4 regions of the Providencia sp. PROV004 genome follow, and region 3 is predicted to be linked to each of the others. Evidence: predicted binding sites of a transcription regulator. Region 3 holds the regulator's gene; each other region holds the start of a gene.

Region 1 (8,213 bases), 270 kb from region 3:
AGGGAGTGCTTCCCAGAAATAACGGACAGGTTTATTTTTTAAAATGCCCCATGCAACTAACGGAACAAATAACATAGCGAGGCTCATAATAAAAGCCCCTTCGCCAATTGAGTCTGTTATTGCCACCGCGTGGATCCAGAGCGCCATATTTAATGACATCCAACCGCCTGTCATTAATATTTTTGGTAATTGCTTCAGCGTTATTCTATTTTTTTTCCCTCGGCAAAAAGGGGCTAAAATGATAGCAGCGAGTAAAAAACGGCTACCAAGAAAGGCAAATATTGGCATTCCCTGCACAGCTTCTCGGGAAAATACCCATCCCCAAGCTGCAATTATCGTGGTAAGCACCAAGAAAAATTCTGCCTTCCTTTGTGAATACATGTGTTCCTCTGAATGAATTAACTGACTCGCAGCTACATCATACTGGCTTTTGCATGTAAACCAATCACATTTATGGCCTTTATCTCCGACTTCTCTAAATAAAAAATATCTCGCCCAAAAATAATAAATGTAACCTTAAATCAAGAGCCATTTCCTCTTAATAAAGAGGATTTTTCTCTTAAGCTACCTTTTTCCTTATTAAATAGATTAAATCTCATTTCAAATAGGATAAAAGAGGAAGTTTGCATAAAATCTCATCAATTTTTCTTCTTGTATGACCTGAGATAATTAAGACAGGCGAACAGTGTCAATCTTACCGATTGAAGTTTCATCTTCAACTTAATGGAAGGTCATAGCATGGTTATTCAAAAAACATTACCGATAGATAACGATACAATCAAAAAGGTAAAGGCGGCGATCAATAAAAGAAAGTATGCACATGCCAACGAAATAAGTCTGTTATGGCAACACGCATTAAAATCATCATCAGTCTGTAGTTGGGGGAAAGTGATGTTGATTTCTATAATAGGTGGCCTTGTTGTCACAATAGCCACTTCTTTGTAGCAAGGGATATTAAAAAGAAGAAATCGAGCCGATAGCCCGATTTCTATTGGTTGTTTTTAATAACTAATTCAGCTAATTACCAATAACCTAAGAATTTCCACCAAACGCTACCAATGAAGAACCAAATGGCTAAGTTAACCACACTCATGACAAAACCAGTTTTCCACCATTCAGCAAGAGTGGCATAACCTGACCCAAAGATAATCGGGGCTGTTCCTGTACCATAATGTGTTAATGACATCATTAGTGATGATGAGAATGCTAACGTTAAGGCCAATAACATTGGTGGAGCACCAAGCGCTAAACCCGCGGAGAAAAATGCCGCATACATTGCCGTAATATGCGCCGTTGTACTCGCGAAGAAATAATGGGAATACACATAAATTAAAACAAGAATTAACATTCCCCATACCCAGCTAATGCCCATTCCATCAATGGTTGCACCAACTGTTAATGACATCCATTTAATGAGACCGAGTTTTCCTAAGAAACTCGCCATCATCACTAAAGCGGAGAACCAGACAACCGTATCCCAAGCCCCTTTGTTTTTTAGCACGTCATCCCAATTAATGACCCCTGTCGCTAATAGAATACTCAACCCAATAAAGGCAGCAGTGGTAGCATTAACACTATATGCAGGCCCAAAAATCATTGCAGGTACACCGGCCCACATCAAAAGTAATAACCCAAAAACACCAAGCGTTATTTTTTCAGGCAATGAAACTGGGCCTAATTGCTGCAAACGTTCTTTGGCGAAATTTGGTGCATCCGGTGTTGAGGTAATTTCTGGTTTATACATAAAATAGATAACCAAGGGCATTAATATTAATGACACGATGGCTGGAACAAATGCGGCAATAGCCCACATCCCCCAAGTTAATTCATTTTCTTGGCTAGTCTCGCTAATTATCAAGCTAACAATTAATGGATTGGGGGCTGTCGCCGTAATAAACATTGCGGAAGTAATCGGGTTAATATTGTAGTTAACGAGTGATAAGTAGCGCCCTATTTTACCTGCGGTTCCATCTTCGGCCTTTGACCCAAAACTATCTGAAATCGAGCGCATAATTGGGTGAATAATTCCCCCACCTCGCGCAGTATTACTTGGTGTGACAGGAGCCAAAATTGTTTCTGCTATTGCCAATGAATAAGCAATACCCAATGTTTTTTTACCAAATAAAGAAATGACATAATAACCTATCCTCGCCCCTAAACCTGTTTTATTCAAGCTCATGGAAACCATGATAGAAATACCAATTAACCAGATTAGGTCATTGGAAAAACCACTTAAGGCATCCGCAATTGCCCCTTTGGTTGATTCAGGATTAGTGACTCCTGTAGCTGCAACTAATGAAATTGCGACAATAGAAACACCCCCTATCGGTAAAGCTTTACCAATAATGGCAGCGATTGTGCCGACAAATAATGCCAAAAGGTGCCACGCATTTGGATTAACACCTTCAGGAACAGGAATTAAAAACCAAATAATTAATGTTATTGCGACTGCGATTAGAGTTGGAACAGGTTTTAAAGGTGTCAGTTTATTCATAAGGTTATCCATACACGTTTAAAGATGGAAATACAGAGTAATTTCAGTTATATATTCTAATTTTATCTTTAGATTAACAATATATAGCTCAAAAACCTTGATATTTATCAGTACGTAGATTTTTTTATGATAAAAACTCAAACTAATTTGTAACAATACGTAATATATTATTTCAGCAATTAATCTTCTGATATATCTTGCACACAAAAACAAGCTTATTCTTACATTAATAAGAGTAAGAATAAAACTGGGCTTATTATTTGCTTTTTTACTAGGCTAACAGCACATAAACTCGCATTTTTCTTCTAATCAATTTTTTTCTTAATATACTAAAATTTCAATTATTTTTATAGAGCGTCATCAATTTATGATTGCTGAATCGAATTAATAAAATAAAATCAAGAAATATTCTAAATTGTGTTGAATATATAAAAAATTATAATAATGATAACAACTGATTAAAAAACGCACACTTTACTATTGAACCCATACTCTCTGCTTAATTTATATTAGTTATTATCTAATCTGATAATGCTAAAAAACACTTATAGTGATTATCCTTTGTTCTCATACTCTTTTTATCACTAATCTAATATGAGTAACAAAGCCCATCTAAATATGACTAATAAGGAAATAAAATGTCTACTGATAACATTTACACCACAAATGCTCAACGCCCATGTATTGTGTTATGTACGACCAATAGCCATGAAAGTGCAATTAAAATAACTCAACATTTGTTAGCTAATCGTTTAGCTGCATGTATTTCTCTACTCCCAGAAATAACATCAGTTTATCTATGGCATGGTAATATCACACAAGATAAGGAGATCTTACTATTGATCAAAACGACTCAAGGAAATCAACTCAATTTATTTAATGAGATAAAAAAAATACACCCATATGAAACCCCAGAACTCATTCGCTTAGACCCAAGCCAAATTGAAGATAATTATCTACAATGGCTGATTAACTCTGTTAAATAATAGATGTTCATCTAAATTGAATAACTAAAACGCTATAAATTGTGAGCTAATGTCGTTTTTGTATAAATTAATTCAACTGGTCGGCTATGGTTTACCGTAAATTAATGTTATATAAATAGGCTCGCTTTATATTTATTTTCCCTCCTTAAATATTTGGAGGTTTTTTTTGTCTAAAATTGACTAGTGCATATTCCTTAAACCCGAAGAAAAAAGTCATAAAAAGCGCAACTAATAAACAACACCGCACACTATTTTATTTAAATTATCATAAAAATTAATCTATTAAAGCCATATAATGAATTCTATATTACCTTAGGCTAATATAAACCTAAGGTAATAATCACGAAATTAACTAAAATGTTGCTTCGACGCCAAGTCTAAACGTTCTTCCTGGGATAGGCATATAAATCACAGTTCCTGGGTCAAATGCATAGCGATTAGTGAGGTTATCAATGTTAAAATTCACATGAATATTTTTCGAAACATGATATTTGCCTAACAAATCGAATGTAGTGGTTGAATATAGCTTAGTTACTGGGGCCGCAGCGGTTCCCACTAGCCACTCATGAGGGTAGTCTTTGCCTGAGTTATAACGAACTCGCAAACCTGTTTGTAGTTTTTGATCAAACATTTTCACCCCAACAATACCGGTCACAACCTTTTTCGGTGGAATACGTGAAGGCGATAACCCCCAAGCAAACCCAACTGAATTACATGCCGTTGGAAGGCGACCTAACTCCATTTCGTCTCGTGAACATAACTCAGAATTGTTATAAAATGTCGCATCGAAGGAACCAAATGCATAATTAGAATCGTATTTCAGTTCGATTTCATAACCTGCGAGCTTGAAACTATCGTAGTTTTTCATCACGATATAAGGGTGATATACGCCCGTTGGGTTCACTCCTTGAGAGAGATAGCCCTTTATATCATTATTAAAATAAGCCACACGTAATTTAGCATTATCTTCATCAAATATAAGATTTTCTTTTTCTAAATTCATTCCAACTTCAAATGATTTAGCATGTTCTGGTTTTAATGGAACATCAGGAGAATAAGAGTAGGTTTGCCCTGATGCTGTGGTCTCGAATAAACTCGGTTCTCTATAGCTATCAGAATATTTGGTATAAATATCAAATTCGTCAGTCACATGAAAACGTAGCTCACCCATTAAATCATTTTTCGGACCGTAGCTAATACTTTTACCTAAAACATGGTCATCAACATCAAAAGCGTGAATACGCCACCCGACTAAAGTACTCACCCATTCCCCTTTGTATGCCATATTGGTAAAGGCTGATTTATTCGTTCCTTTAGCATTACGCGTTACAGGATCTAACTCCTCACCGGGTATGGTTCCTTCTGGCGTCCAAATCGGTTGATAGGTTTTAGTCAATGGCTTTGATTTTTGTTGCATATATTCCACACCATAAGTGATATCGATAGGATAATCTGCAAACTCAGACGTATTTTCTAAGTTAAAGCCCATTCGTTCATCGGTATAGCGATGCTGATATTGATTACCGTAGTGCGCGGTAACATCATCCGTTGTGCCATTACGTTGTTTAAATTTACCTTTTGTCCACCAAAGGCCTAAATTCATGTCTACCCATAATGAATCGGGTTTATAAGAATAGTTTAAAGAGGCAGTATCAATATCTGCGCTACCTAATGACCACTGCGGCATTTTCCCATCGAATTGGTACCAATACGCCGCTAAAACCTCGCCTGCTTTTTGTTCATGATGTCGGTAATTTAATTCAATACTTGAGTATGGGTTAAGATAAATATTAGTTTTTAATAATGTTGACTGACTTTCATAGCTGGTATTAACGACTTCTTGCCCAGGTTTAATAGGAGCATCTGTATTTGCGTATTTATGATAACCATTTTTACCGGCAAAGAAGTTCCCTTGTTTTCTATCACTATGAGCCAACAAAATGTCAAATTTATCATTTCGATATGCAACCCCAGTCGTGATAGAGCCATTATTAAAATGTGAATTCTTAACACCGTTTGAAACACGATACCCAGACTCGCCTTTTTCATCTGAAGCGATAGTCGGGCGTCGGTTATTATTGTAAATATTCCCCTTAAATAAGAAACCAAATTGGTCACCTTGAGGAATAATACTATTTGCTGATAATGTTTTTAATTTAACCGTACCTCCGATGGCTCCTCCTGAGAATTTACTCATCGAAGCCCCTTTTTCGATCTCAATTGTATCGATTAAATCCATATCCACATAAGTTCTATCTGTACTTCCTTGGTAACCACGCCAAGTGTTGGTTGATTGCAAACTGCCATCAATGATAATGGGAACTCGACCATTACCTTGTAAGCCTCGAATACCGATATCCAGTGCACCCGCTTCATTTCGTGCATTATTAACTTGCAATGAAGTTTCATTGGCAAATATATCTGAATTGGTCGTTCCTCTTACGGTAGAAATATCATTGGCGTCTATTTGCTTGCTATTTGACTTTATTTTGCTGGCTGTGACGAGAAGTTTATCTTTTTGAGTTGTGGTATTGGTTTGATTCGCTAATGCTGTGCTTGAAGAACATATAATAATTAAGCTAATTATGTTTTTATTTTGAAATATCATTTAAGTAATGCCTTCATTAATTAATGATGATTAGATAGACGTGAAGAAATAGCGTATAAAAGATGTGAGGATACATTTTTTATACTTTTCCATTTATGCATTTAAAGTAAATTTAAGTGCTATGCCATAGATGTAACTAGTTCGAAAAACCTTATTTATTGAATGGTTACGTACTCATTTCCCTTGTGAATATTATTAAGCCTTGGAATATACACCAATGATAATAATGATCAAGATCATAATGAATATCATTTGCATTATCATTAATATTATTGGTGTTAATTGACTTACCTTTATTCTTTAATCACATAAAAAAAGCGACTGATATGAATATCAATCGCTTTGTATTTAAAAATTGCGTGAATAAACTAATCTCGTAATGGCTGTTTTCTCACTGGCCTATCACCTGCAACATAATAATCTGCATCACTTGTGGGTAATGGAGGACGGTTTCGAATTTTATCGGCAATTTTCTCCGCGATCATGATGGTCGTTGCATTTAAATTCCCCGTAATAATCAACGGCATAATCGATGCATCGATAACCCGTAAATTTTCAATACCGTGAACTCGCCCTGCACCATCAACTACCGCCATATCATCATGACCCATTTTACAGGTTCCGCATGGGTGAAAAGCGGTTTCTGCTCTCTCGCGGACAAATGCGTCTAGCTCTTCATCCGTACTAATCTGTTTTCCAGGGCTTATTTCCTCTCCGCGATATGGGTCAAGTGCAGGTTGAGCCATAATTTCACGGGTAATACGAATAGCAGCACGGAACTCTTCCCAATCCTGTTCCGATGACATGTAATTAAACAAAATGCTCGGATGTTGCCTTGGGTCTAAAGATTTTAAGCGAACACGACCTCGACTAGGCGAGCGCATTGAGCCCACATGAGCTTGAAAACCATGCTGATTGACTGCATTACTACCATTGTAGTTAATCGCCACAGGCAAAAAGTGGAATTGAATATTTGGCCATGCAAATTTTTCACTGGTACGAATAAATCCACCGGCTTCAAATTGGTTACTTGCTCCAATTCCAGTACCTTTAAATAGCCATTCGGCACCGATTTTGGGCTGATTAATCCATTTTAATGCAGGATATAATGAAACAGGCTGTTTGCATTCATACTGCAAATACATTTCAAGGTGATCTTGCAGGTTTTGCCCAACACCGGGTAAGACATGGACAGGCGAAATATTAAATTCAGCTAAAACATCTTCAGGCCCCACGCCAGAGCGCTGCAAGATTTGCGGTGACGCAATCGCCCCCGCGCACAATAATACTTCTTTACGGGCTTTCACCACCGTAGGTGCCGTGCTCTGGCCTTGGTAATACTTCACACCAACCGCTTTTTTCCCTTCAAACTCAATGGTATCTGTTGTCGCATGTGTCACAATGGTGATATTTCTTCGCCCTTTCGCTTGGTCCAAATACCCTCTTGCGGTGCTAGCACGTCGCCCTTGTGGTGTGACTGTGCGATCCATCGGACCAAAACCTTCCTGTTGAACCCCATTTAAATCATCTGTTTTTGGATAGCCCGCTTGTACACCAGCTTCCACCATCGCATGGAATAACACATTATTGCCATTCTTCGGTGTGGTCACACTAACGGGACCATCTCCACCGTGGTAATCATTAGGGCCAATATCACGCGTTTCCGCTTTCCTAAAATAAGGTAAACAATCGAGGTAACGCCAGTCTTCTAACCCTGGTGCCTCTGCCCAACCGTCAAAGTCTAGAGCATTCCCTCGGATGTAACACATCCCATTAATCAATGATGAGCCACCAAGCCCCTTTCCACGTCCACACTCCATGCGGCGGTTATTCATATGCGGTTCAGGGTCAGTTTCATAAGCCCAATTATAACGTCGCCCTTGTAATGGGTACGCTAATGCCGCTGGCATTTGTGTGCGAAAGTCGAACCGATAATCCGGTCCACCTGCTTCAAGGAGCAGCACAGTAACATCAGGATCTTCTGTCAGGCGGGTAGCAAGAACGTTACCGGCTGAACCAGCACCGATAATAATATAGTCATAGACCATTGTTATCTCCTCTGTTTCAGTCAAATTAAAATGATGTGATTAAAATACGGATGAAAACTCCCCGAGTTCTACTTGGA
Region 2 (8,213 bases), 2.3 Mb from region 3:
TCATTAAAGCGAATTTCCCCCAAAAAATGGCGATGATGACAGGGTTGTATTCCGCCACGTTAATGGCGGGGGGAGCAATTGGCGCACAGCTCACCCCTTTAGTTGAGGAAATGACAGGCCATTGGCAGAGTGCCTTAGCGTGGCTTGCCTTCCCAGCTTTGCTGGCGTTGTTGGCTATTTGGGCGAATGTACATACAGAGCGGAGTTCAAAAGTAGAATCAGTTTCAGTATTGGTGTTCTTACGAAAGCCGAGAGCATGGTTATTGATGGCAGGTTTTGGGCTGATTAATGCGGGTTATGGTACCGTAGTGACTTGGTTGGCACCTTTTTTCCAAGAGCAGGGAATGAGTGCTGCACAAAGTGGCACGTTTGTTGCCATATTAACGGTGTTTCAGGCGTTATCTGCGCTAATGATCCCTGTATTTGCTTCGCATAATATTGATCGTCGCTTTTGGTTGATAGTCACGCTCAGTTGCCAAGCACTTGGTTTTTCTGGGCTGATGCTGTTTGCCAGCGATGTGCCACTTTTGTGGGTGGCGCTATTAGGCATGGGGTTAGGCGGCTGCTTTGCACTCAGTATTATTACGGCTTTAGATCACCTTCCTCATCCCGTTAGCGCAGGCGCATTAACGTCGTTGATGCAGGCTGGTGGCTTTATTATTGCTGCATTTGGGCCATTAGTGGCGGCTTGGTTACATCAAGTCAGCCAGAGTTTTACATGGGTATGGGCAATGCATGTGGTCTTTGTATTAGTAACATTGATTCTTTATTTGCGTTTGAACCCTAAAAGCTATAGTCAAATCTTCAATTTAAGATAATTAATCTCCTCTTTTTTATTGCGAATGATAATTATTGTTATCTTGGTGTTTTTTTGCCACTATAACTGTTTATTTATTCGTCTAGGTAAGAGCCCTATGCAGCAGCGTATTGAAGATAAATTCACACAAGCACATTCAGCCCGTGAAGAACAATCTGTTGGTGAATTTATCCGGATCCGCCGCGGTGAGTTTCTGATTAACCGTGATTTAGGTATTGAAGAAGAACAAGCCGCTGGGCTCAAAATTGTGGCTATCCATCAAGGAGCAATGGGTTGCCGTAGTAGCGCGGGACAAAATGTTGAAGTCAATTCACCTTCTTTGATTTTATCGAGCAGCTCGCAAAATTATCTATTGAATAATCAATTTTATGGCCAGCAAACCATGAAATACACCATGATAGATATTTCTCCTGAATGGTTGGAAATGCAACAATTAAGTTTACCAGATACTTGTTATCATCCTCGTTCCCCAAAGCTATTACAGTTGGTTATTCCACCGAGTGTACTGGCGATCACTCATCAGTTATTTGCTTGCCCAACTCATTCGTCATTACGCCAACTCTATTTAAGCGCTAAAGTGTCTGAAATTACGGCACTGTGCTTACATCATTCGCTATCTCATACAAATACGCCTGTTATGAGCGTACTACGCCAGAGAGATATTGATATCTTGCATATGGCAAAAACTATATTGATTCAGGAAATGGAATCCCCACCCAGTTTAGATGAATTGGCTAAACGGTTAGGGGTCAATACCCGTAAACTCACGCAAGGCTTTCGCCAATTATTTGGCAATAGTATTTATGGCTGGTTGCAGGAGACCCGTTTGGAAACAGCTTTCCAGCTATTGAGTATGAATGATGCAAATATCTCAACAGTGGCTTACCAAGTCGGCTATACCCCCGCTCATTTCTCCGTTGCATTTCGCAAACGTTTTGGCATTTCACCTAATCAACTCAAAAAATAACAGTGTGTAGCCGGATAACGATAGACAAATTCCGGCGGTCGAAAGTATCCCATTACATTAATTGTTAAATTGATAACAATTATCATTTAACTTTTTTAGGGTGGGAAATGCTGTCCGTTTATAACATTAAGTCACGCGGAAAATTCCGCTTAACACCTTGTGCCCTTTTGTGTGCAACAGTGAGTTGCTCTGCGATGGTGAATGCAGCACCTATGCAACCGAAACAGGATGTTATACAAGTGACCGCATCTTCAGAGATTGATGATGACTATGTTGCACCGGGGGTGACAACACTCGGAAAAATTGCACTCAAACCACGGGAAGTGGCGCAATCTGTTAGCGTGATTGATAGAGAGCAAATTGAAAAACAAAACCTACAAACGCTTGATGATGTAATGCAACGTGCAACAGGGGTAACCAGTGCGCCCTATGTGAAGTTAACAACGGCTTATTATGTGCGCGGCTTCCAGATTGATTCATTTGAAATTGATGGTGTGCCAGCTCTATTAGGTAACATGGCCAGTTCTCCTCAAGATATGGCGGTATATGAGCGGGTTGAAATTCTTCGCGGGTCGAACGGCCTTTTACATGGTATGGGAAACCCCGCCGCAACCGTCAATATGGTAAGAAAACATGCGCCAAAAGAAAATATGGCCAAGTTGAGCTTAAGTGCGGGAAGTTGGGATCGTTATCGTGGAGAAGTGGACGTTGGGGGCCTACTGAATCAATCAGGTTCAGTGCGTGGGCGGTTTGTCATGGCATGGGAAGATAAAGACTATTTTTATGATATCTCTGACCAACAAACACGGTTGATGTACGGTACTGTTGACATCGATGTTACCCCAGATACTTTACTGCGTATGGGGGCACAATTCCAAACAATTGATTCTGTTACCAATATGGCAGGTGTTCCTTTCGGTAAAGATGGCAGTGATTTACATTTACCACGTAAAACCTATTTAGATGTGGATTGGGACCGCTTCAAGTGGGATACCTCCCGTTCATTTGCGGGTATTGAACATAAAATCAATGATGATTGGCAATATAAGCTTAACGCAGAGTATCAACATGTAAATGCCCGATTATTGTACGCAGGAGCATGGGGAAATATCGACCCTGTAACCGGTGATGGTGCAATGTTAATGGGGGGAGCGTATAAATTCCGTAACGAACAAACCAGCTTAGATACCAGTTTAAACGGTAAGGTAGACGCATGGGGGTTAACCCATGATGTAGTTGTCGGTGCAAGTTACTCACATGCCAGTGAAAAGCAATATAGCGCAGATTTAGACCCCGCCTTAAATGTACCAGTGAACGTGTATCGTTGGGACCCTCACAGTGTACCAAAACCTAATGTTGGCGCTTATAGCTCCGCAGGGCCAACCAAAACGACGCAAAAGGGTCTATACGGGATGGGACGTATCAAAGTGATCGAACCTGTTACTGTTATTGCGGGGGTGCGTGATAGCTGGTGGGATGTCAAAACACCAACAGCAAACTTCACCGAAAATGGCCGCCTTACTCCCTACGGTGGTGTGATTTGGGATTTTACGCCGCAATGGTCATGGTATAGCAGCTATTCAACAGTCTATCAGCCACAAACAGGAAAAACGTGGAGCGGAAAAATGCTCAAGCCTGTTGAAGGGCAAACGCTTGAAACGGGTGTCAAAGGCGCGCTATTCAACGGCGGATTAAACCTATCAGGTGCTATTTACCAAATTGATATTAAAAATAACCCACAAATTGACCCTGCACACCCAACAGGGGGCTTTAACAATTATTTCATTAGTGGTGGTAAAGTTCGTAGCCAAGGTTTTGAGCTTGAAGGTATTGGCTATCTAACACCTTTCTGGGATGTATCGGTGGGTTATACCTATACGGATACGAAATACCGTGATGACAGCCAGCACCAAGGGGAGTCTTATAACACTTTAACCCCTCGTCATATGCTACGCGTGTGGTCTAACTATGACCTACCTTGGAATGAGCGCAAATGGAGCTTGGGCGGTGGTATGCAAGCGCAAAGCGCCTACAGCACTAGCAATGGTAATGTAACCTTGCGTCAAGGTGGGTATGCCATTTTTAATGCCCGCTTAGGTTACCAAATCGATGAGACATGGACGGCAGCGGTTAATGTTAATAACTTGTTCGACCGTCGTTATTACTCAGGACTCTTCTCTCCACAATGGAATAACCGCTATGGTGATCCACGTAATGTAATGTTTACATTGAAGGCTGATTTTTAATGAAATTAGTCAGTTGCCTAGCAGTTGTTGGCACGTTGTTCGGTGGGATCGTGCTATCAATGTTGATAGCACGTTTTTATCCATCAGCAGATCCGCTCGAACGCGTATATGGTGCAATATTTCTAAGCGTTATCATCACGATGGGATTATTAGTTTATAACTTCAGTGCACTAAATTGGCGAAAATTATTAGTACGTAGCTATAGCTGGTGGCTATTGCTGCTTTTTTTAATGATGGCGGGGTGGGTATGAAGCATAAACAGCCTCTCACTCGTCGTTTAGACCAATTACATCGCAGTGCGGGGGCGCTATTTGGCGTTTTTCTGTTTGTGATCCTATTCACAGGGTGTTGGAGCTTAGGTAGTGATGCATTGCGGTTATGGTGGAACAATGTGCCACTTTCAGGTGAGTTATTACCACTCGAACAGCTTCTTGCGTTGCAACCAAGTGCAACCATGATCCAGCTGCCTGAGCAGCATAATCCTGAGATCACTTTTTGCCAAGGTATGGGAAGATGTGAATTAAGCTATAGCGCGATTAACGGTGAATTGGTTGCCTTAAACAGCCCGACAATGTGGCTAGTAACATTACATAAAAACTTATTTATGGATTTTCCTGGGCGAGTTTTTATCAGTTTATTTGGTTTTGCATTCGCCGTTTTGTTAATCACAGGGCTAGTGATACAACGCCGCAGAATATCCACAATGGTGCGCTTGCCGCGTGTTACACACTTGAGAGTGTTTCTCCATGATTTACATAGCTGGCTTGGCCTATGGTGTTATCCGTGGCTGGTTTTATTTGCGTTTACCGGAGCATTATCAGGCCTAGGGGCGCTAGGAACGGTTTCCCTTGGTGAAAGGGCTGCACCGGATAATCCACAAATTATCATGAAAACCTTGATGGGCGAGTTTAAACCACTGAAAACACCGGTTCCCGTGGCTGAAAGCTCGATTACTGCGGCAATCAGCGCATTACAGCAAACAGTCCCTAGCTTTATCCCTCAAATCTTGTTCAAGCAAGGTGATACGTGGGTGATTGGCGGTGTGCGTAATGGACAGTTATCTACCTCTAACTTTGAACAATATCAATTTGATAGTAAAAAGCGCCAGTTAGTTGCAGTGCGGGATTCTGCACAGCAAGGTATTTGGACACGTGCTTTTATCGCCATCCAACCTTTGCACTATGGGCAATATCAATGGTTACCTAAAATAAGTAATACATTGAGTTATCTGCATTTTATCGCAGGGGTGAGTGGGCTGATATTGGTTTCTGTCGGCCTCGCCATATGGTGTTGGAAAAGAAATTATAGCCTAGCGGCAAGGTTCATTGTGGGCAGTTGTGGTGGATTGCTGTTGTCCGCATGCGCACTATTAGCGCTAATACCATGGTTCACTGCTTTGCTACCAATGCACTTTTTTATGGGCTGGGGGATAGCCTGTATAGCGAGTTTACTCTGCAAAAATGCACAGTTGAGCTTGCAGGCATGCCTTTTATTCTCCGCTGTTTTGTTGCTATTCGCATTTATAGCCTCCTATCTGTTTAGTTCGTTGCCTTTTTCTCGTATCAATCTCGTTTTGTTATGTGGCGGAATAGGGCTTTTATGTATTTTATTCGGTTGTCGAAAATTGTCAGGCACAGCAAAACGTGCGCGGAGTGAGTATGAAAGATCTATTACAAAATAAACAGTTAGTGGTGACGTTGGGGTTACTTTATCTTGCGCAAGGGATACCGATGGGGATAGCAATGGATGCATTACCTACTTTTTTACGCCATGACGGAGGCGAACTGAAAGCATTAGCTTTTTTGCCATTAGTCGGTTTGCCATGGGTGGTGAAATTTTTATGGGCTTCGTTTGTTGATAACCATTGGGGGAATCGTTTAGGTCGCCGTAAAAGTTGGATTATTCCAATGCAAATTATTGTCACGATAACGATGTTCGCACTAAGCACCATCGGGTTATCGGTTGAGAATGCTTTACCCTGCATTGTATTGTTGTTTGCCGCTTCCCTTGCCAGTGCTACCCAAGATATTGCAACAGATGGTATGGCTGCGGAGCAGGTCAGTGGCACAATGTTATCAAAGATCAATGCGGTACAGATAGCAGGGGTGATGGCGGGCTTTTTTATTGGTGGCGCAGGGTTGATGATCATGAGTGAAAGTTTAGGCCAACACCTTGCTTTGGGGGTTTTAGCCTGCGTGCCGTTACTCAGTTTATTGTTTATTAGTGTCTGTCCATTAAAAACGCCATCAATAACACAGGATATGAACGAAAAAGCGAGCCTATTAAAAACGGTAAAACGTCGTGGTGCTCCGCGTTTATTGTTATTAACTTTGCTTTCTGCGGTGACGGCTGTTTCCGGTTTTGGTTTAGCCAAACTATTCCTAAATGATGCGGGTTGGTCATTAGCGCAAATTGGTAAAATGGGCATGGCAGGGGGGATAGTCACACTAGTACTGGGCTGTGGTGGTGGGGCGTGGTTAATCGGTAAAACCGGTGTGTGGCGCGCTTTCTCATTTGGTCTGTTATTTGCTTTGTTATCTTCATTGTTATGGCTGTTGCAATCGGCTAATGGTGTTTCTATTTCTTTAGTTGCACTGTGTATTACATTTGGTTCGTTATCTGCGGGGATTACATCAGTCGCGATAATGACGGCCGGGATGCAATTTGCATCGCGCTATCAGCAAGCAGGTACTGATATGACAGCAGTACAAAGTACCCGTGATATTGGTGAATTAGCCAGTTCAATGATGCTTGTAGGTTTAACCGCAGCGGTAGGCTATTCCGGTGGGTTTATATTAGGGGCGTTAATTGCCTTTATTGCGCTGTTAGTGACATTTTCGCACTACCGCTATATGCAGCGATTAGAAACAGAGCGAGTTTAAGATAAATAGATCCGGTACTATTTTTTACGTTTCTTATTTTGTTTTTTGACTTCTTTATTCGCTTTCTTTGCAATGGAATTGAAGTAGATATCTAAATAGTGTCGGTTGCTTAAAAATGAAATTAAGCAACTGGCAACGATCACCAACCAGACAAGTTGCAACTTAATTGAATTTTCAATACTAAAAAGCAGTAACAGTGGGATCATGACCATCATGCTAATGAAAACGGAACAAAATAAAGCACCTGCAATGTAGAGCGAGTACTTTTTTAACCCGAATATATTGAGGATGATAAGGACGGCAACCGTTAAAAGTAGTGTACCGAATGTCGCAAACATAATGATAAGCCCTGCCTCTTGCTCAATGAGCCAATCGGTGAAACCAAACCAAGAGAAAGGGATACTTATCATTATAAACGCTCCTGTTTGCCATATACTCGTCATACTTCAAGTTGCAAGGGTGTTGACTACACTCAGCTAGCCGAATCACATACTTATGTATGCTCATCGGCCTATCTTCCTTTGTCGCCTACCTGCAACTCGAATTATTTAGAGTAGAGTAGGGGGATATCTTTAAAACGAAATAATCTGGCAAAAATCAGATTGGGGAAAACATGAATATCTGTATTGTAGAGTGTGACGGTTTGGTTGAAAAATTCACGTCGGTCTGCAATTTGGTCTTCAATATGTTTTACTTGGGTTTGTAATTCCCTTAGGACTGCTTTACTAATTAGTGTTGGGTAGTTTTCTGCAACCGCGAGCAGTGGCTTTATTTTCGCTGTCAGTTGATTCGCAATATCGACCTTGGTTTCGATCGCGCTGCTGGATAAATAGCGCTGGCGGCTGGCAATCAATTCACTAAACAGCTGCTTTTCATGTGCCATCGCTTTATCTGCAACGTGAGTTAATACCGGCACTAATTCAATTTGCTTCTTTAGCAATACATCAATATTAGCAAACGCTTTATGGCAATTGTTTTTTAAAAATACAATATTATTATAAATATTAATAAGATAGCGTATAAAAATATAGCTAATAACCGCAATGATGATGAAAAAAATAAGCTTTTCCATGTTAGTCATTACCATCAAATAATGCGATCTGGTCGAAATGCATATTTAGCTGCCCGTTTTGATAATCCATTGGCGTAACTAAAATCACACCAATCAGAAAAAGTGCAATCATGGCGGTAATAGCTAAATTTCGACGTAATGGACCTGTTTTGTTCCAACGAACGACATAGTCCGAGGGGGAGACGCCTAATAGCATATGAGGTGCTTTACGTATAATAACCGATTCGCC
Region 3 (8,213 bases):
TAAACCGTCGTCATCTAATTGCTCGATAAGGGCAAGATAGTCTTGTTTTTCCCATTGGCTATCAGGTAGGTTGATAATGGTGTCGCGTAAATAAGCGCCCATCGCGTTATTGGCGATATGTAAGTCTTCAACTGGGTAAATATCAGACATACCTGGGACTAAGATTCGGCAAGCGTAGACACCCAAGTGGTTATAATCTGCAATATAGACTTCAGCATCTAATGTATTGAAAATACTGATAAGTGTTGCAAACTCTTCTTGAGTTGTGCCTTTAAAGCTCCAATCTGCAAAGGCATAATCGGCATCATCTTTAAACAGATCCCAGCTAATTAAACCGCTTGAATCAATAAAGTGAGTTTCAAGATTCGTGTGCTCAGCCACTTCTTCGTCATCAAAGGTCGGTGCATTAAACACATCGAGGTCTTTTAAGCCACGGCCTTGCAGTAATTCCGTGACGGTACGCTCAAGGGCAACACCAAAGTCGGGGTGAGCACCAAATGAGGCAAAACAAGTCCCATTTTGTGGGTTAAATAACACCACACAAATCACAGGGTACTGGCCACCGAGTGATGCGTCATAACAGAAAATTGGAAAACCTTCTTTTTCTAAGGTTTCAACCGCTTCAACTACCGCAGGGTAGCGTGCCATGACGTCTGCTGGGATAGCCGGTAGGCTAATACTTTCAGCAATGATTTTATTTTTTACAAAGCGTTCAAAGACTTCGGAAAGTCCTTGTACACGAGCTTCGTTGGCTGTATTGCCCGCAGACATCCCGTTAGAAACATAGAGATTGCCAACAATATTCATTGGAATATATACGGTTTGGTTGTCTGATTGACGGGTAAATGGCAGTGCACAAATACCGCGTTCTTCATTACCAGATTGCAAGTCAATTAATTGGCTGGCGGCTAAGGCGTTGTCGGGGTCATAAAACTTAATCAAACGATTGTCTAATAACCCTTCAGGTAAGCTATCATCTTCGGTTAATGGGAACCATTTTTCATTAGGGTAGTGGACAAAATCCCCTTCAGCAATAGATTTACCTAGGTAGAAATCCGCAAAGAAGTAATTCGTTGATAAACGCTCAAAATACTCACCAAGCGCTGAGGCTAATGCAGCTTTCTTGCTCGCCCCTTTACCATTAGTAAAGCAAAGTGGGCACGCTTTATCGCGGATATGTACAGACCAAACGTTAGGTACAGGGTTTAACCAAGAGGCTTCTTCAATATCAAACCCTAATTTCTTTAATTTGGTTTGAAATGCATCAATGGAATCTTCAAGAGCGGCATCTTTGCCGGGAATAAAAGTTTGGCTCATTGTCAGTCACTTGTGAATAGAGTGTTTCAAACGGGCTATGATACGGATTTTTGCTGCAAGCCTCACGCTTTTTATTCATTCATAGATAAATCATCTTAAAATTCATTATTTATCCTAAAATAATTGTATAGGTCACATAAAATTCAGCACAATTCCACATAATAACCGAAGTTTATTAATGAAAGGAAAATAGGATGAAAAACAGAAATAAAGCGCTTTTGGCGACATTGGTTTCACTGTTTGCCGTATCCGCTATCGCTCAACCGAATATTACGGTATTGGCGACAGGGGGAACGATAGCAGGTGGTGGTGATTCAGCCACATCCTCCAGTTACCAAGCGGGTAAAGTAGGGATTGATGCTTTAATTAATGCGGTGCCAGAAACCAAAAAATCGCTAATTTAAGTGGTGAGCAATTGGTGAATATTGGTTCGCAAGATATGAATGACCAAGTTTGGCTGGCACTGGCGAAAAAAATTAACCAAGATTGTGATAAAACAGATGGTTTTGTAATCACTCACGGGACTGATACTTTAGAAGAAACGGCATTCTTCCTTGATTTAACCACGCAATGTAAAAAGCCCATTGTCTTGGTTGGTGCAATGCGACCGTCAACGGCTTTAGGCGCTGACGGTCCTTTGAACCTGTATAATGCAGTCGTTTTAGCGACGGATAAGTCTGCTGGAGAGCGCGGTGTTTTGATGGCAATGAACGATAAAGTCGTGCAAGGCCGTAATGTGATGAAAATGAGCACCACTGAAGTACAAGCGTTTGATGCCGTTAATAGTGGGGCAGAAGGCTTTATTCATGATGGTAAAGTTACTTATTTCCAAGCAGCGCAACCTCGTAGTGACAAAGCGGCATTCGACGTCAGTAAGCTCGAAAAGCTCCCTGCGGTAGGTATCGTTTATAACTATGCCAATGCATCAGCAGCTCCTGTGAAAGCCTTGAGAGAAGAAGGGGTTGAAGGAATTGTAAGCGCGGGTGTGGGTAACGGTAATATGTATAAGACTGTCTTTGACGCTTTAGCAAAAGCAGCGAAAGAAGACGTGGTTGTCGTTCGCTCAAGCCGTGTACCAACAGGGTATACGACAAGAAATGCCGAAGTGGATGATAACTTATATGGTTTTGTTGCTTCAGAAAGGTTAAATCCGCAAAAAGCGCGCGTATTGCTGCAATTAGCCTTAACTCAGACTAAAGATCCTCAGCAAATTCAGGCATTATTCGAAAAATATTAATTATCAAAACGAGTATTTATTTCATACAGCGGGGTGCAGTAGCCTGTACCCCGTTAGTTTTGCTGTGACAATAAGGCAATATTATTGAATGCTCGAATTACACAATGTCATCGATAACGCCACCATCAACACGTAAGGCTGCACCGGAAGTCGCTGAGGCTTGTTTAGAGCAGGTATAAACTACCATATTCGCGACTTCTTCGGCAGTCGCTGCAGAGAAACGGCATCATTAACACGTATATTGTTACGGCCATTAATCAAAACTTCTGCGCCACAATTAGCGAGGCCTTTAGCAATTGCATAACCAATTCCAGCTGTTGATGCACTGACTAATGCGCGTTTGCCTGTTAAGTCTATTTTCATTTACGAACTCTTTATATTGAAAAGGAGAGTTCATAATAGCAAATGATAATGCGGTGCTTTTCTTAATAATGCTGTACATTTTATTTGATTATTTATTGAGAAATTTTATAGCTGTGTATGTTATTTTTCAGCATAACAACATTTATCCTAATTATTTGACTCAGTAATCTGATCTATTTTAAGGCAATTAGGTCAATGTGGTGATAGAACTTAGCGAATTCCTGCAGAATAGACGAAATTAAGGAACAATTAGTTAATTTATTGATTTTTTCTTAAACACTTCCTTATACGTATCCCATGCATATTTTTTATATTTATCAATCAATTACTTTTTATTTTTAGCAAGGTCATCATCGGTGATAATGACAGTTAATTAAAATTAATGTGCCGTTGATCATATTTTGGCAACAAAGCCTGTATCTGTGTTGATAATTCGCGTTGCAAAAAATAGGCTAAATACATCGCAAGAGATATAACTCATTGTGAATATTTAGATTTAAATGGAAAGTTAAATCGTATTTCGGCCGAAAAATAAAATTAAAAAATATTAGAGGAATACAAGAATGGTTAATAAAAATGTCAATACTGGCAGGAAATTGCTCGTCTTAAAAATTGCAATAGCAATGCTTCCTATTGGTTATCAACCAATCATGCATGCGGAGCAATTTATTGAAGATTCAAAACTTACAGGTGGCTTTTACTACTGGCAACGCGATCGTTCACGTAAAGATTTAGACCCAAATAGCGATAAATATAAAAAGTATGCGGATAATCTTAAACACTCAACATTTAATGCCAGTCTTGATTTCTCATCCGGTTATTTTCAGGACATCATCGGGCTAGATTTAGCGGGTTTTACCGCTATTGAGTTATCTAATAGTGGGCCAGCTGCACCCAATGAAATCGGCTTTAGTGATGCGAAATCACGTTGGGATGAAAAATGGACTGGAGATCGTAGTGGTGTGACTTTTTATAAGGCTGCTGCAAAATTGAAATATGGCCCTTTCTGGGGTAGAGGTGGCTATATTCAACCTACTGGTCAAACTATACTCGCATCCCACTGGAGCTATATGCCGGGTACATATCGCGGATTAGAGGTAGGCGGGGTGTTTGATTTTGAGCAAAATGGTGAACTTAGCATGTCCTATATGTGGACTGACCGCTATAAAGCACCTTGGTACCGTAGCATGTATGACTTTCGTGAAGCGGATGGTGAAACTGGGATCAGTTATTTACACTCAATTGGCTTTAAATATGACTTTAAAAACAATTTAGTCTTAGAAGGGGCATATGGGCAAGCTAAAAGCTATATGGATCAATATTTTGCCAAGGTTTCCTATGCAGTTCCTGTTGTTGACCGTGACTTACGTATGTCTTATCAATTTTATGGTGCAAAAGATAAGGTTTCAGGCGGTGGAGTTAACGATGTTTATGACGGTTTAGCTTGGTTGCAAGCGATGACACTAGGCTACACTTACGATGAATTTGATTTTAAATTAGAAGGAACCTATGTAAAAGCCAAAGGTAACCAAGGTTATTTCCTGCAGCGTATGACCCCCGGTTGGGCAACATCAAATGGTCGCATGGACATTTGGTGGGATGGCCGTTCGGATTGGAATGCTAATAATGAAAAAGCCGTTATGGCCGGTGTTATGTATGATTTAAAAAATTGGGACTTAGCTGGATGGAAGGTTGGAACCTCATATATTTATGGATGGGATGCTAAACCAAGTACTAATAGCCAATATGCTCAGGATGTACGCTTAAAAGAAAGTGCATGGAACTTTGATATTTTATATACCGTACAATCAGGTCGAGCAAAAGATACGCTATTTAAACTGCATTTTACCAAGTATGATAACCATACAGATATTCCGAGCTATGGCGGTGGTTACGGAAATATCTTCCAAGATGAAAAAGATATTAAATTTATGGTGATGATGCCATTCACGGTATTCTAATTAGTAAAATCCTTTAGTAGCAATGACTGCTATAAAGAAACTATAGCAGTCATTTGCCCTGATAGCTAAAGGCTTACCATATATTTTTAATATTGAATGGAATATTAAGACAAGAATAAACACTTATATTAAGAGTTAAAAATAAGGTGAATTTATTCACCTTATTTTATTTTTGATTACAAGGATGCGTTATTTACACTTTCATTGAGTATAAGGGTATCTTGTTTTAATTTATCTTTTAATACGGTAACTTTTTCTGATTGATGGGGTGGGTTTTTAACTTGTGCTTGGCCAGATAAAATTCCCCCTTTTTTAATTGATAAACTACTGTAATGGATAGTACCGTGGATTTCCCCATTATTTTCAATACAAATAGTATCAGATAAGCATTCACCTTCAATACGACCATTAACCACCAGTTCTTTGCAGGTGATATTTCCCGTAACTTGGCCGTTTAACATAACTTTAACCGTATTTTCTTTTCCTGTTATATTTCCAATGACTTTCCCATAGATATGCACTTGCTCATTAGACGTAATATTTCCTTCAAAAATAACGTCCCTAGAGATAATCGTATTCGATTTTTCTTCACTAATAGTCGGAGTTGACAGTGTTATTTGTTCTTCTATTTTTGTAGTCACTTCAGGCTCATTACTTATAGAAGGGGACGTCGCTGTAGGCGTGGGCTTGTTTTGTCTTTTGGTGAACATTTTACTTACCTTTTTTTGATTGAAGTATACGATCAAGAACAGTATTGATAATACAAACGAAAATAAGGTGATAGACGAATAGCTAAAAAACCACCCTATTAAAGTAAGAAACCAGAAGAAAAAACTTGTATTGAGAAAAAGATAGGTTTTTTTCATCAGTTAATCTCTTACAAATTACTCAAGTACTCAAGTACTCAAGTACTCAAGTACTCAAGTACTCAATTAGTTTAGTCAATAAATGTAATTACGCATTTAAATGATGATTTAACGTTATGACTACATTTGGATCATTAACTCTCTAATTTGGAGTTGAAATTATAGCAAGGTAATTAAATAATTTTAAATAGTATGAAATGTTTGGAATCATCTATGATGTTATTTATATACCACTTTGATATGTAAAGTATTATTCTAGATAACGGAATATATTTATCTCTGAAATAATATAAGGGTTTTGATTTGAATTGCAACTATTATAGTTTTTATAAAAATCTTGCATTGTTGCTAAAATACAGTGATAAATAATTGTGTTTAAGTTACTTACTAACAATTATCACTAATCGAGTAAAAAAGGGAATATTAATACTTAAAATAAAAAACCCCGATAAAATTGTATTATCAGGGTTTTGGCATTTTTAACCATGATGTTTCATCAACGATGGTTGAATACTATTACTCTTTTGCTTCGTGTGCGTCAGCATTGTCACGGCAATCACCATCTGCGCAATGACCATATAGATATAAACTATGGTTAGATAGTTTAATGCCATGGCGAGCAGCGATATTCTTTTGGCGGGTTTCAATGGATTCGTCAGTAAACTCAATCACTTTTCCACAATCTAAACAGATTAAATGGTCATGGTGATGTTGCTGAGTTAGTTCGAATACAGATTTACCCCCCTCGAAGTTGTGACGGGTTACGATACCGGCATCATCAAACTGGTTTAACACGCGGTATACAGTTGCTAACCCGATCTCTTCACCCATATCGATCAGCTTTTTATAGAGATCTTCCGCACTGACGTGGTGGCACTCAGGCTCTTGAAGTACTTCCAAAATTTTTAATCTTGGAAGAGTGACTTTGAGTCCAGCATTTTTCAATGCTTTATTGTTGTCTGTCATGCGGGTTTGTCCTGTATCTTAAATCATAAATTTAACAATAATGAGACATTTTTAACATCAATACAGTTGTCTTCTAAACTGATTTACAATTATAGGCATGGAAAATAAAAATAGAAACCATGCATTGTCTCATTATTTTGATAATCTCTTGAGAACCTATCCTATTAGGATACCTTATCGGTTATTTTAGACTACGCCACTGGCTTAGGGGGGTCATTTTGTGTAAGACAGTGGTGTAATCTATGGGTAAGGGTTCTTTATGTAGTCTATCAGCCTAAAATTTCAGCTAAAGACATTTCTTCAGAGATTTGTTTTACCCATGCATCAACACGTTCATCAGTTAGCTCAGGTTGACGATCTTCATCAATAGCTAAACCAATAAAATGGTTGTCATCTGCCATGCCTTTGGATACTTCAAAGTGATAACCTTCTGTTGGCCAGTGACCAACAATAACAGCACCACGTGGTTCGATAATATCGCGGATCGTACCCATAGCATCACAGAAATATTCAGCGTAGTCTTCTTGGTCTCCACAACCAAATAAGGCGACAAGTTTACCTTCGAAATCAATCTCTTCGAGAGTAGGGAAAAAATCATCCCAGTCACATTGGGCTTCACCATAATACCAAGTTGGAATACCAAGAAGTAGAATGTCAAAAGCTTCAATATCTTCTTTGCTGCATTTCGCGATATCGTGAACTTCTGCTACATCTTTGCCTAATCTTTCTTGGATCATTTTGGCAATATTTTCTGTGTTACCTGTGTCACTTCCGAAGAAAATGCCTATGACTGCCATAAAGTGATTAACCTCTTGTTTTTCTAAGAGAGCTAGAGGTGAAAATTCGCCTTCTATAGCCCGTTTAGAACGAAAATAGATAGAATATTACGCCTTATTTTGGCGAAAAAATGTTGCTAAGTCTGTCAAATTTGTGTGATTTATCAAGATAACGTTACTTGAGTATTGATGTATCAACATGTTCAAGTTGTGACATCAAAATTTCTTCGATCAATTCACTACGGCTTATATTTTTATCTTCAGCTAACTGATTCAATACCGCGACAGCGTCTTCGTTCAGTTTCAATTCAACTCTGCGCAATCCCTTCACTTTATCTCGTTTCAGTTGGTTGCGTTTGTTGATCCTCAGTTGTTCATCCCGTGATAGCGGGCTTGTTTTAGGTCGCCCAGGCCTTCGTTCCTCAGCGAACAAATCTAGTGTCGTTCGATCCGTTTGTTCTTTTGCCATGTCTATAACTGCTAAAAGGGTGTGCCAGTAATTCAGCGCGCCATGATACCCTAGCTAATCCCCTTGTGCTATAGCTTCATCAATGATGATTGGGTTTAATTGATTGTAAAATGAGCGCTTTTGGTAAAAAAGCACCACTTGCTATAAGCGTGATGCTTTTTTATTCGTATTATTGTGTCTGCTGGTGCCATAAATTGGCGTATAAACCATTTGATTTGAGTAAGTTTTCGTGGGTATCCATCTCGTGTACTTCTCCTT
Region 4 (8,213 bases), 410 kb from region 3:
AGTATTCGGAAATTTACCATTAGAAGCCCAACAATTTTTTAATACTTTTTATTATAAGCGAGATATAGAAAGAATTTGTTTACTCCATTCTATTTGTTCTGGCGTACCTTCTATACGTTGCCCATACATTTGAATAAGTTGATTACCTTGCTTATCAAAGACCTCTAAACTAGTTACAAACCCATCTTTAGTCGGTTTTCGAGTCACCCAGCATTCGGAGATACCATTTTCAATGAAATGCAATTGAAAGTTATGACCAGAAATATTGAGCGAATTATTTTTTGTTAACTCTTTTATTTTGCCAGTAAAAATCTGAACACAGCCACGATTTCCGACAAAAAGCATCACCTCATTTTGTGCTTGGTATGCAAGAGAAAGCAGATCAGATAAGGCGGTGGTAGGAACTTGCCATGCTAATTCTTGGCTAACCGCACGGAAAACTTGCTGACGACTTAAATTATGTTTTTGTAAAATTCCAAAAAACTGGTGTACATTAGTCATATCTCGCCATTGTTGTTCTAGCTCAGTGGCTAGTTCTTGACTAATTTCTTGTGTTGAAGGTGGGAGAATTTCTTTTGGTACAATAGGTAAGTTATCCAGCGAAGCATAGCGTTCAACAATAGCCTGCCACTCAGCCATATCCGTTTTATCTGTAGCATAAACCTGATGTAATGCGTCCCCATGCTTATCAAAAAATTGCATACTATGGCGTAGCCCTGTTGAGGTTTCTTCAACAAGAGCAAAAGTGGAATCCCATTGTGCAAAAAACATGCGTAAATCGAGTGCTTTAGGATTTAAAAATAGCCCGCCATGGTGACTAAACCGCGGGTTACTATACTCACCGGTTTGAATACTGATGGCATAGTTATTGCGTGTTATTCCCTTCGCTTGGCCGATAGAGACTAAATTTTGCAAGATATCTGCCGGTTTTCCTGATAATCGAAGAACTTTCTCATTTCCTACACGGCAATGAACTAGTTGTGCTTCTGAAACCTGAAGTAAGGCAGCGATTTTGTGAGGGCATAAGTTAGAATGTGATTTTTGAATTTGTTGGTAATCATTGTAGAGGTTTGAGTTCACAAATTTTTCCTTGAAAAATTAAGATTGCCGGGAGAAAGTCATCAACTGATTTGTTTTATTTTAAATACTAGCCAAACCAGTTGATAACATGCGATTTTTAATGCGTTACCATGAGTAATTTACGTTAAGGTGGAAATTTCGACCTTCCTGAGGAACACCCATTGAAGAAACATATTGTTTATCGAATGCGTTCTTCATCGTTAGTGTTGAGCTGAGGCCTTTAATAAATTGGTCGGCTTGATAGTTGAGATAAAAATCATGCAGGCTATAACCTGCCTGTTGAATAACCTCTTTGTGGTAGCGGTCTAAGCCTTTATCCGATTTATGGTGTGATAACTGGTATTTTACATTACCTTCAAATGCAGTTTTTCCCGTAAATTCGCCGATCCAGCCGATATTGACTCCTGTCTCAAGTACGGGAGCATTGAAGCGAGCAACTAGGGTTTCAGGACGTATTGATGAAAGGGAATAATGTGAGCCATCTTCATTACCTTGGGTTAGGTTGTGACTGAGATTAAGCTCAAACCATTGTGTTTTGTAATGGATAAAACTATCAAATCCGCGAATAGTGGCAGAAGGTATATTTACAAAATAAAGTTCTTTCGGAAAATGTTCGGTTCTAAACTTTCTTATGTTAAATATTTCTTCGTATTCTCCTTCAAGAGCAATGTGGTCTTTGGCTTTTGTATAGAAATAAGTTGAACCAAAATGTAGAGAGTCCCTCGCTATTAGCAGATCATCGAAACTGAGTTTTACCCCTGCTTCTATAGTTTTATTGACTTCCGGTAGTAATTCCGGGGAAGGGCGGAAGTCTGATTTCATTCCGATGAAAGGGATCGTGAAATGATTTGAATTGTTATACAGCTCGCTCATGCGTGGGGTGCGGTAACTTTCCGAATAAGAAGAAAAAATATTTACCCAGTGTTGTGGGGTGGCACTGACAGCAAAACGTGACGACCAATTAGTATGAGCATTTTTAGCTATGCGCGTGCTATCTGTTTGATATCGTGTAAAACGAGTGCCCGCAGAGAACGTGATAGGTAAGTGTTGTAATGTCATGTCATTGACTAGCCAACCTGAAGTATTAGTTAATGACGCTGTCGGGTAGCTAATCGCATATTGGTTTGATTTTTGTTGTTGTGCGTAATACTCAACTCCACTTTGGATATGATGATTTGCCCAGCGATACATTGGAATGGTGAAGCTATTGGCGAATTTAGTTCCATAGGTGTATTGATTTCGCCTTTCTGTACCGTACTCTTTGGGTTTTGTGGTGATCTTGACCGTGTCAGTTTGGTCTAGAGATAAATCACTATAGTAAATATCCCACTCAGCCTGCCAGTTAACGCTATTTTTAGGGGTAAAGTATTGGCTTATCGCGACATCAAATTGGCGACTGTTTCTTTCATGTGGTGTATTCGGATAACGCTCTTTGGTTGTTGGTTTACTGGGTTGTTTCACCCCTAAGCTTTCATTGCGATAATCTTTTAACTGAATTGCTAAAAGGTAAGAGGGAGTCGCTGCCCATGTGGTTTTTAGCATCCAATTATGAATATTTTCATGATTATCGATGTGTGCAAAATCAGGTGAGCCAATCAAATTTTTCTTGCGTTGACTGTAGCTGATTAATGTATCAAGAGTGTTGAGACGCCCGAATAGTGTTCCTCCTGCATAGTAACTATGTTCATTGTGATCTATACCGCTGAAAATACGGCCACCTAGATTTTGATTGGGTTTCAAAATATCAGTAGCATTTAATGTTTTGAAAGAGACTACCCCCGCCAAAGCGCCACCGCCATGGTGTATCGAAGAGGAACCTTTATGGATATACACCTTTTTTACTAAAGTTGGGTCAATAAATGTTGCATCATATAGGCCAGAATTAAAGTCCTGAGTGATATTATCAACGGTTACTTTTACGCCTCGGGGATCATAGCCCCGCATTTGAATACTTTGCCCATAAGTACTATTGGAACCAGAGACAAACACCCCAGGTTGGCCTTTTAATAAATCAAGGGCGGATGTGGCGGCTTGCTGTTCGGGGGCTTGGGCATCAATAACCTCAACATTCTCTGCAACAGCAATTTTTTCTAAGTCATAAGGTGAGGTAGAAACGTGAATAATGTCGCGGGTATCCGTTGTTGATACTGCTTTTGCGGGTAATAAATTTTCAGCTAAGGCTGTGTTGTTAAACCCTGTCATTATAATGGTAGCTGCAATAGCGGAGAGTGGTATTTTATGTTCTTGATGAGTTGATGTAGGCATCGATTTAAACAGCATAGGAAATCCTTTCCTTTGGTTTCAAAATTTGCTGGCTGCCTGGATAAAATCTCTGGGTGGCATGCAATAAGTGTTCGCGTAGCGTATTTATTTGTTAGAACTATTTAGCACTGTAATGTTGTAGCGGATAGTCGGGCTGGGCTACAGGAAACCGAACGCATAAATTAGTTCGTAGTGAGAATTATTATCGTTAGTGTGGGGTGGGTCAAGACTTTTTTGGATTAAAATTCTATTTTATTTGATTAATTAGAGTATTATATCGTTTTGATTATGTTTAAATAATAATTATTTCTGATTTAAATATAAAGAAGCCCTTTAGTGAACGAAACTAAAGGGCTTGTAATAGAAGAATTTTGGAATTATTGGGTTTATTTAAAGCGTGATTCAACAGCTTGAGCAAGAATTTCAATAAGTTGCTCGGTATCTTCCCAGCCAAGGCATGGGTCGGTAATTGATTGACCATAAACCAAAGGTTGGTCAGAAACCACTTTTTGCGAGCCTTCAACCAAGAAGCTTTCTGCCATTACACCACTGATAGCGGTAGAACCATCTTTTATTTGTTCAGCGATATCTCGAGCAACTTCGAGTTGTCGACGGTGAATTTTTTGGCAATTACCATGGCTGAAATCGACCACTAAATGCTCTGTTAATTCAAATTTACGTAGTTTGTCACAAGCTGCGGCTAAGTCACCGGCAGTGTAATTAGGTTGTTTACCCCCACGCATAATGATATGACCATGTGGATTACCACTAGTTTGGTAAATGGTCATTTGCCCGTTTTTATCTGGTGATAAAAACATATGCTGTGCCTTTGCAGCTCTTATTGCATCAATGGCAATATTAATATTACCGTCTGTGCCATTTTTGAAACCAACAGGACAAGATAATGCGGATGCCATTTCACGGTGAATTTGGCTTTCTGTTGTGCGAGCACCTATTGCTCCCCAACTAATCAGATCTGCAATATATTGCCCGGTGACCATATCAAGGAATTCGGTTGCCGTGGCTAACCCTAATTGGTTAACTTCAATTAATAATTTACGAGCTAACCGGATACCGGTATTAACTTGGCAAGAATTATCAAGGTTTGGGTCAGAAATTAACCCTTTCCAACCCACGACAGTACGTGGTTTCTCAAAGTAAGTTCGCATGACGATTTCTAAACGGTCTTGATGATGCTCTCTTAATGCGTTTAATTTTTTAGCGTATTCAATAGCCGCATCGATGTCATGAATCGAACAAGGGCCAACAATAACCAGTAAACGCGGGTCTTGACCGGATAATATTTGTTCTATGCGTTTTCGTGACGCTGTCACGTTTTCAGCGACTTTTTGGGAAATAGGAAACTCATCAGCCAGAGTTTGTGGGGTAATTAAGCTATCCACTCTCGCAGTACGTAATTCATCAGTTTTGTGCATTTTCTTTCTCAAAGAACTTTAATAGGCGTATGCCCTATAAGTGATTAAGATCACAATAAACGAATGTGGCGTAATTTCAACCTCCAACTTAGCTGGAATGAATATTTTTTTTATTTGTATTCATTAAAAGATTCGTCTTTGTAAGCCCATGGTATCAATCACTTTTGCGGAAATTTCTTCAACAGAGTAGTTAGTTGTATTTAAGTAATTGATTTTATTTTGTCTAAATAAAGCTTCAACTTCAGCTATCTCAATACGACATTGCCTTATGGAAGCATAGCGGCTATTTTCACGGCGCTCTTCACGGATGGCAGCTAACCGTTCAGGGCTGATAGTTAAACCGAACAATTTATGCGTATATGGGCGTAATGCGGCTGGTAACTGTAAGTTATCCATATCGTCAGCCGTAAATGGGTAGTTTGCAGCTTGGATACCAAATTGCATCGCTAAATAGAGACTTGTTGGTGTTTTGCCACAACGTGAAACCCCTATCAGTATCACTTGGGCTTGATCCAGGTTTCGTAACGAAATCCCATCGTCGTGAGCCAGTGTATATTCAATGGCAGCGATACGTGCATCATATTGATTCATATTCTGCATAGATAAACCATGGGTTCGGTTAAGTTTGGGTTCAGGTTCTAGGCCGACTTCTTTTTGAATCGGGGCGACTAAGCTCTGAACGATATCTTGGCAGAACCCGGCACTTTGAGTGATGATTTGCTTTACTTCGGGGGAGATAATCGAATAGAACACCAAAGGGCGCAATTGCGTTTCTTGGAAGATAATATCAATTTTTTGTTTAATTTCCTGCGCGCGAGCTTCGCTTGTGACAAACGGCAGAGTATAAGAAATAAATGACAGCGGAAATTGAGAAAGTACGGCATGCCCCAAAGTTTCAGCGGTGATCGCTGTTCCATCAGAAATAAAAAAAACTGTGCGTTGAACTTGGCTTGCCATATTATTCATTGCTCCTAATTCGGTCATCATTATTTGTCTCTTATTGTATTTATCACTGGATATTGGGAGATATTATCTTTGTTTAAAGTTTAAAAATTAGTTTATAGGGGGAACTATAGCCATTTTTTGAACGATTTTTAGAACAAAAAAGTTTTCTTCAGTGATGGAACGATTCACCAGTCCATCTTCTCTTAGTGTCTGTGCTAGTCTATTTCACGAGGCGAATTTTCGCCAACGAGATTTTTTACGATTTGTACTCTGTCACTAAATTGCTATAAAAGGATCGCTTTCAATGTCCACAAATGGCCTCACTCCGTGTAATGTACTTTGGTATAACCAATTAGGGATGAATGATGTTGACCGTGTTGGGGGCAAAAATGCTTCTCTCGGTGAAATGATCACTAACTTATCTGATCTGGGAGTATCCGTACCTAACGGTTTCGCGACAACCGCACAGGCGTTTAATGATTTTCTGGAGCAGAGCGGTGTAAATCAGCGCATTTATAACCTGCTAGATGAAACGGATATTGATGATGTGAACCAACTGGCTGTAGCAGGTGCTCAGATCCGTCAATGGGTGATTGATACACCGCTGACGAAGGAGTTGGAACAAGATATTCGTGATGCATTCGCGCAACTGTCAGAAGGTGAAGCGGAAGCCTCATTTGCTGTCCGTTCATCGGCAACGGCTGAGGATATGCCTGACGCTTCGTTTGCAGGGCAACAGGAAACATTCCTTAACGTTCAAGGGATAGACGCAGTCTTAGTTGCGATTAAACACGTTTTTGCTTCATTATTTAATGACCGTGCGATTTCATATCGCGTTCACCAAGGTTATGACCACCGCGGTGTAGCACTTTCTGCGGGTGTTCAACGCATGGTACGTTCAGATTTAGCCTCGTCGGGTGTCATGTTTACGATTGATACTGAATCAGGTTTCGACCAAGTTGTATTTATCACTTCTGCGTATGGTTTAGGTGAAATGGTGGTACAAGGCGCCGTGAACCCTGACGAGTATTATGTCCATAAACCAACGTTAACCAGCAACCGCCCTGCGATTGTACGTCGTACACTGGGCTCAAAAAAATTACAAATGGTGTATGCCAATAGTAAAGAGCACGGTAAACAAGTACAAATCGAAGATGTGCCAGAGGCTCTACGCAATCGTTTCTCTTTGGCTGATCACGAAGTTGAAGAACTTGCACGTCAAGCTTTACAGATTGAAAAACACTACGGTCGCCCAATGGATATCGAGTGGGCAAAAGATGGTCATAATGGGCGTTTGTATATTGTTCAAGCAAGGCCAGAAACCGTTCGTTCTAATCAACAAGTGATGGAGCGTTACCAATTAAAACAACAAGGACAAGTTTTAGTTGAAGGGCGTGCAATTGGTCATCGTATTGGCTCAGGGGCGGTTAAAGTTATTCATAACTTGAGTGAAATGGATAGAATTCAGGCGGGGGATGTACTCGTTACCGATATGACCGACCCTGATTGGGAGCCAATCATGAAAAAAGCGGCTGCGATTGTTACCAATCGTGGTGGACGCACCTGCCATGCTGCGATTATCGCTCGTGAGTTAGGTATTCCAGCCGTTGTCGGTTGCGGTGATGCGACTGACCGTTTGCAAGAAGGCCAAGAGGTGACTGTCTCTTGTTCTGAAGGCGATACAGGCTTTGTATATGAAGGTAAACTTGCATTTGAAATTCACAGCTCTGAAGTGAGTGATATGCCAAGTCTAGATGTCAAAATTATGATGAACGTCGGTAACCCTGACCGTGCATTTGATTTTGCTTGTTTACCTAATGAAGGCGTGGGCTTAGCTAGGCTTGAATTTATCATCAATCGTATGATTGGTGTTCACCCAAGAGCGTTGCTGGAATTTGATAAGCAATCTCCTGAGCTACAAGCAGAAATTCGCCAAATGATGGCAGGTTATGATGACCCGATTGAATTTTATGTCGGTAAATTAACCGAAGGAATTTCGACTTTAGCCGCAGCCTTCTGGCCAAAACGCGTTATTGTCCGTTTATCTGACTTCAAGTCAAACGAATATGCCAACTTAGTCGGTGGGGATATTTATGAACCTGAAGAAGAAAACCCAATGTTAGGTTTCCGTGGTGCAGGGCGCTATGTGTCTGATAGCTTCCGTGCCTGTTTTGCATTGGAATGTGAAGCGGTTAAACGTGTTCGTAATACCATGGGCCTAACAAATGTTGAAATCATGATCCCATTCGTTCGCACGGTTGCACAGGCGGAAGCCGTAGTTGCAGAATTGGCTAAACATGATTTGAAACGTGGTGAAAATGGCTTAAAAGTTATTATGATGTGCGAAATCCCATCAAATGCTTTACTGGCTGATCAATTCCTCGAACATTTTGACGGTTTCTCTATCGGTTCGAATGATATGACTCAGTTAACATTAGGTCTTGATAGGGACTCGGGTGTTGTTTCTGAATTATTCGATGAACGAAATGA

What was found. The regulator Fur, encoded in region 3, represses iron uptake genes when iron is present. The targets are predictions, from matches to a motif close to ATAATAATGAGAACNACTATCAA.
Region 1: FVA69_RS13240 (TonB-dependent receptor domain-containing protein) is a predicted target of Fur. The motif match lies at 6,330-6,352, and genes of this name have one in related genera.
Region 2: FVA69_RS04090 (TonB-dependent siderophore receptor) is a predicted target of Fur. The motif match lies at 1,848-1,870, and genes of this name have one in related genera.
Region 4: FVA69_RS12570 (TonB-dependent receptor domain-containing protein) is a predicted target of Fur. The motif match lies at 3,529-3,551, and genes of this name have one in related genera.

Annotation. Positions count from the first base shown of each region.
Region 1 covers NZ_CP042859.1:2,923,360-2,931,572, forward strand. Annotated here, with positions in the region: gene FVA69_RS13225 (DMT family transporter) at 1-381, opposite strand, end outside; gene FVA69_RS13230 (anion permease) at 1,022-2,494, opposite strand; gene cutA (divalent-cation tolerance protein CutA) at 3,133-3,480, shown strand; gene FVA69_RS13240 (TonB-dependent receptor domain-containing protein) at 3,833-6,088, opposite strand; gene betA (choline dehydrogenase) at 6,457-8,136, opposite strand; gene betB (betaine-aldehyde dehydrogenase) at 8,176-8,213, opposite strand, start outside.
Region 2 covers NZ_CP042859.1:936,643-944,855, forward strand. Annotated here, with positions in the region: gene FVA69_RS04080 (cyanate transporter) at 1-818, shown strand, start outside; gene FVA69_RS04085 (helix-turn-helix transcriptional regulator) at 915-1,784, shown strand; gene FVA69_RS04090 (TonB-dependent siderophore receptor) at 1,892-4,030, shown strand; gene FVA69_RS04095 (hypothetical protein) at 4,030-4,281, shown strand; gene FVA69_RS04100 (PepSY-associated TM helix domain-containing protein) at 4,278-5,711, shown strand; gene FVA69_RS04105 (RhtX/FptX family siderophore transporter) at 5,689-6,912, shown strand; gene FVA69_RS04110 (hypothetical protein) at 6,930-7,322, opposite strand; gene FVA69_RS04115 (LemA family protein) at 7,457-7,984, opposite strand; gene FVA69_RS04120 (hypothetical protein) at 7,986-8,213, opposite strand, start outside.
Region 3 covers NZ_CP042859.1:3,195,870-3,204,082, reverse strand. Annotated here, with positions in the region: gene ycaO (30S ribosomal protein S12 methylthiotransferase accessory factor YcaO) at 1-1,317, opposite strand, end outside; partial or broken gene ansB (L-asparaginase 2) at 1,512-2,554, shown strand; partial or broken gene FVA69_RS21415 (SDR family oxidoreductase) at 2,652-2,768, opposite strand; partial or broken gene FVA69_RS14640 (oxidoreductase) at 2,771-2,917, opposite strand; gene chiP (chitoporin ChiP) at 3,481-4,878, shown strand; gene FVA69_RS14630 (bactofilin family protein) at 5,055-5,588, opposite strand; gene fur (ferric iron uptake transcriptional regulator) at 6,261-6,710, opposite strand; gene fldA (flavodoxin FldA) at 6,980-7,507, opposite strand; gene ybfE (LexA regulated protein) at 7,662-7,955, opposite strand; partial or broken gene FVA69_RS21745 (type I secretion system permease/ATPase) at 8,125-8,213, opposite strand, start outside.
Region 4 covers NZ_CP042859.1:2,788,151-2,796,363, reverse strand. Annotated here, with positions in the region: gene FVA69_RS12575 (hemin-degrading factor) at 52-1,080, opposite strand; gene FVA69_RS12570 (TonB-dependent receptor domain-containing protein) at 1,186-3,360, opposite strand; gene FVA69_RS12565 (3-deoxy-7-phosphoheptulonate synthase) at 3,729-4,778, opposite strand; gene ppsR (posphoenolpyruvate synthetase regulatory kinase/phosphorylase PpsR) at 4,902-5,765, opposite strand; gene ppsA (phosphoenolpyruvate synthase) at 6,028-8,213, shown strand, end outside.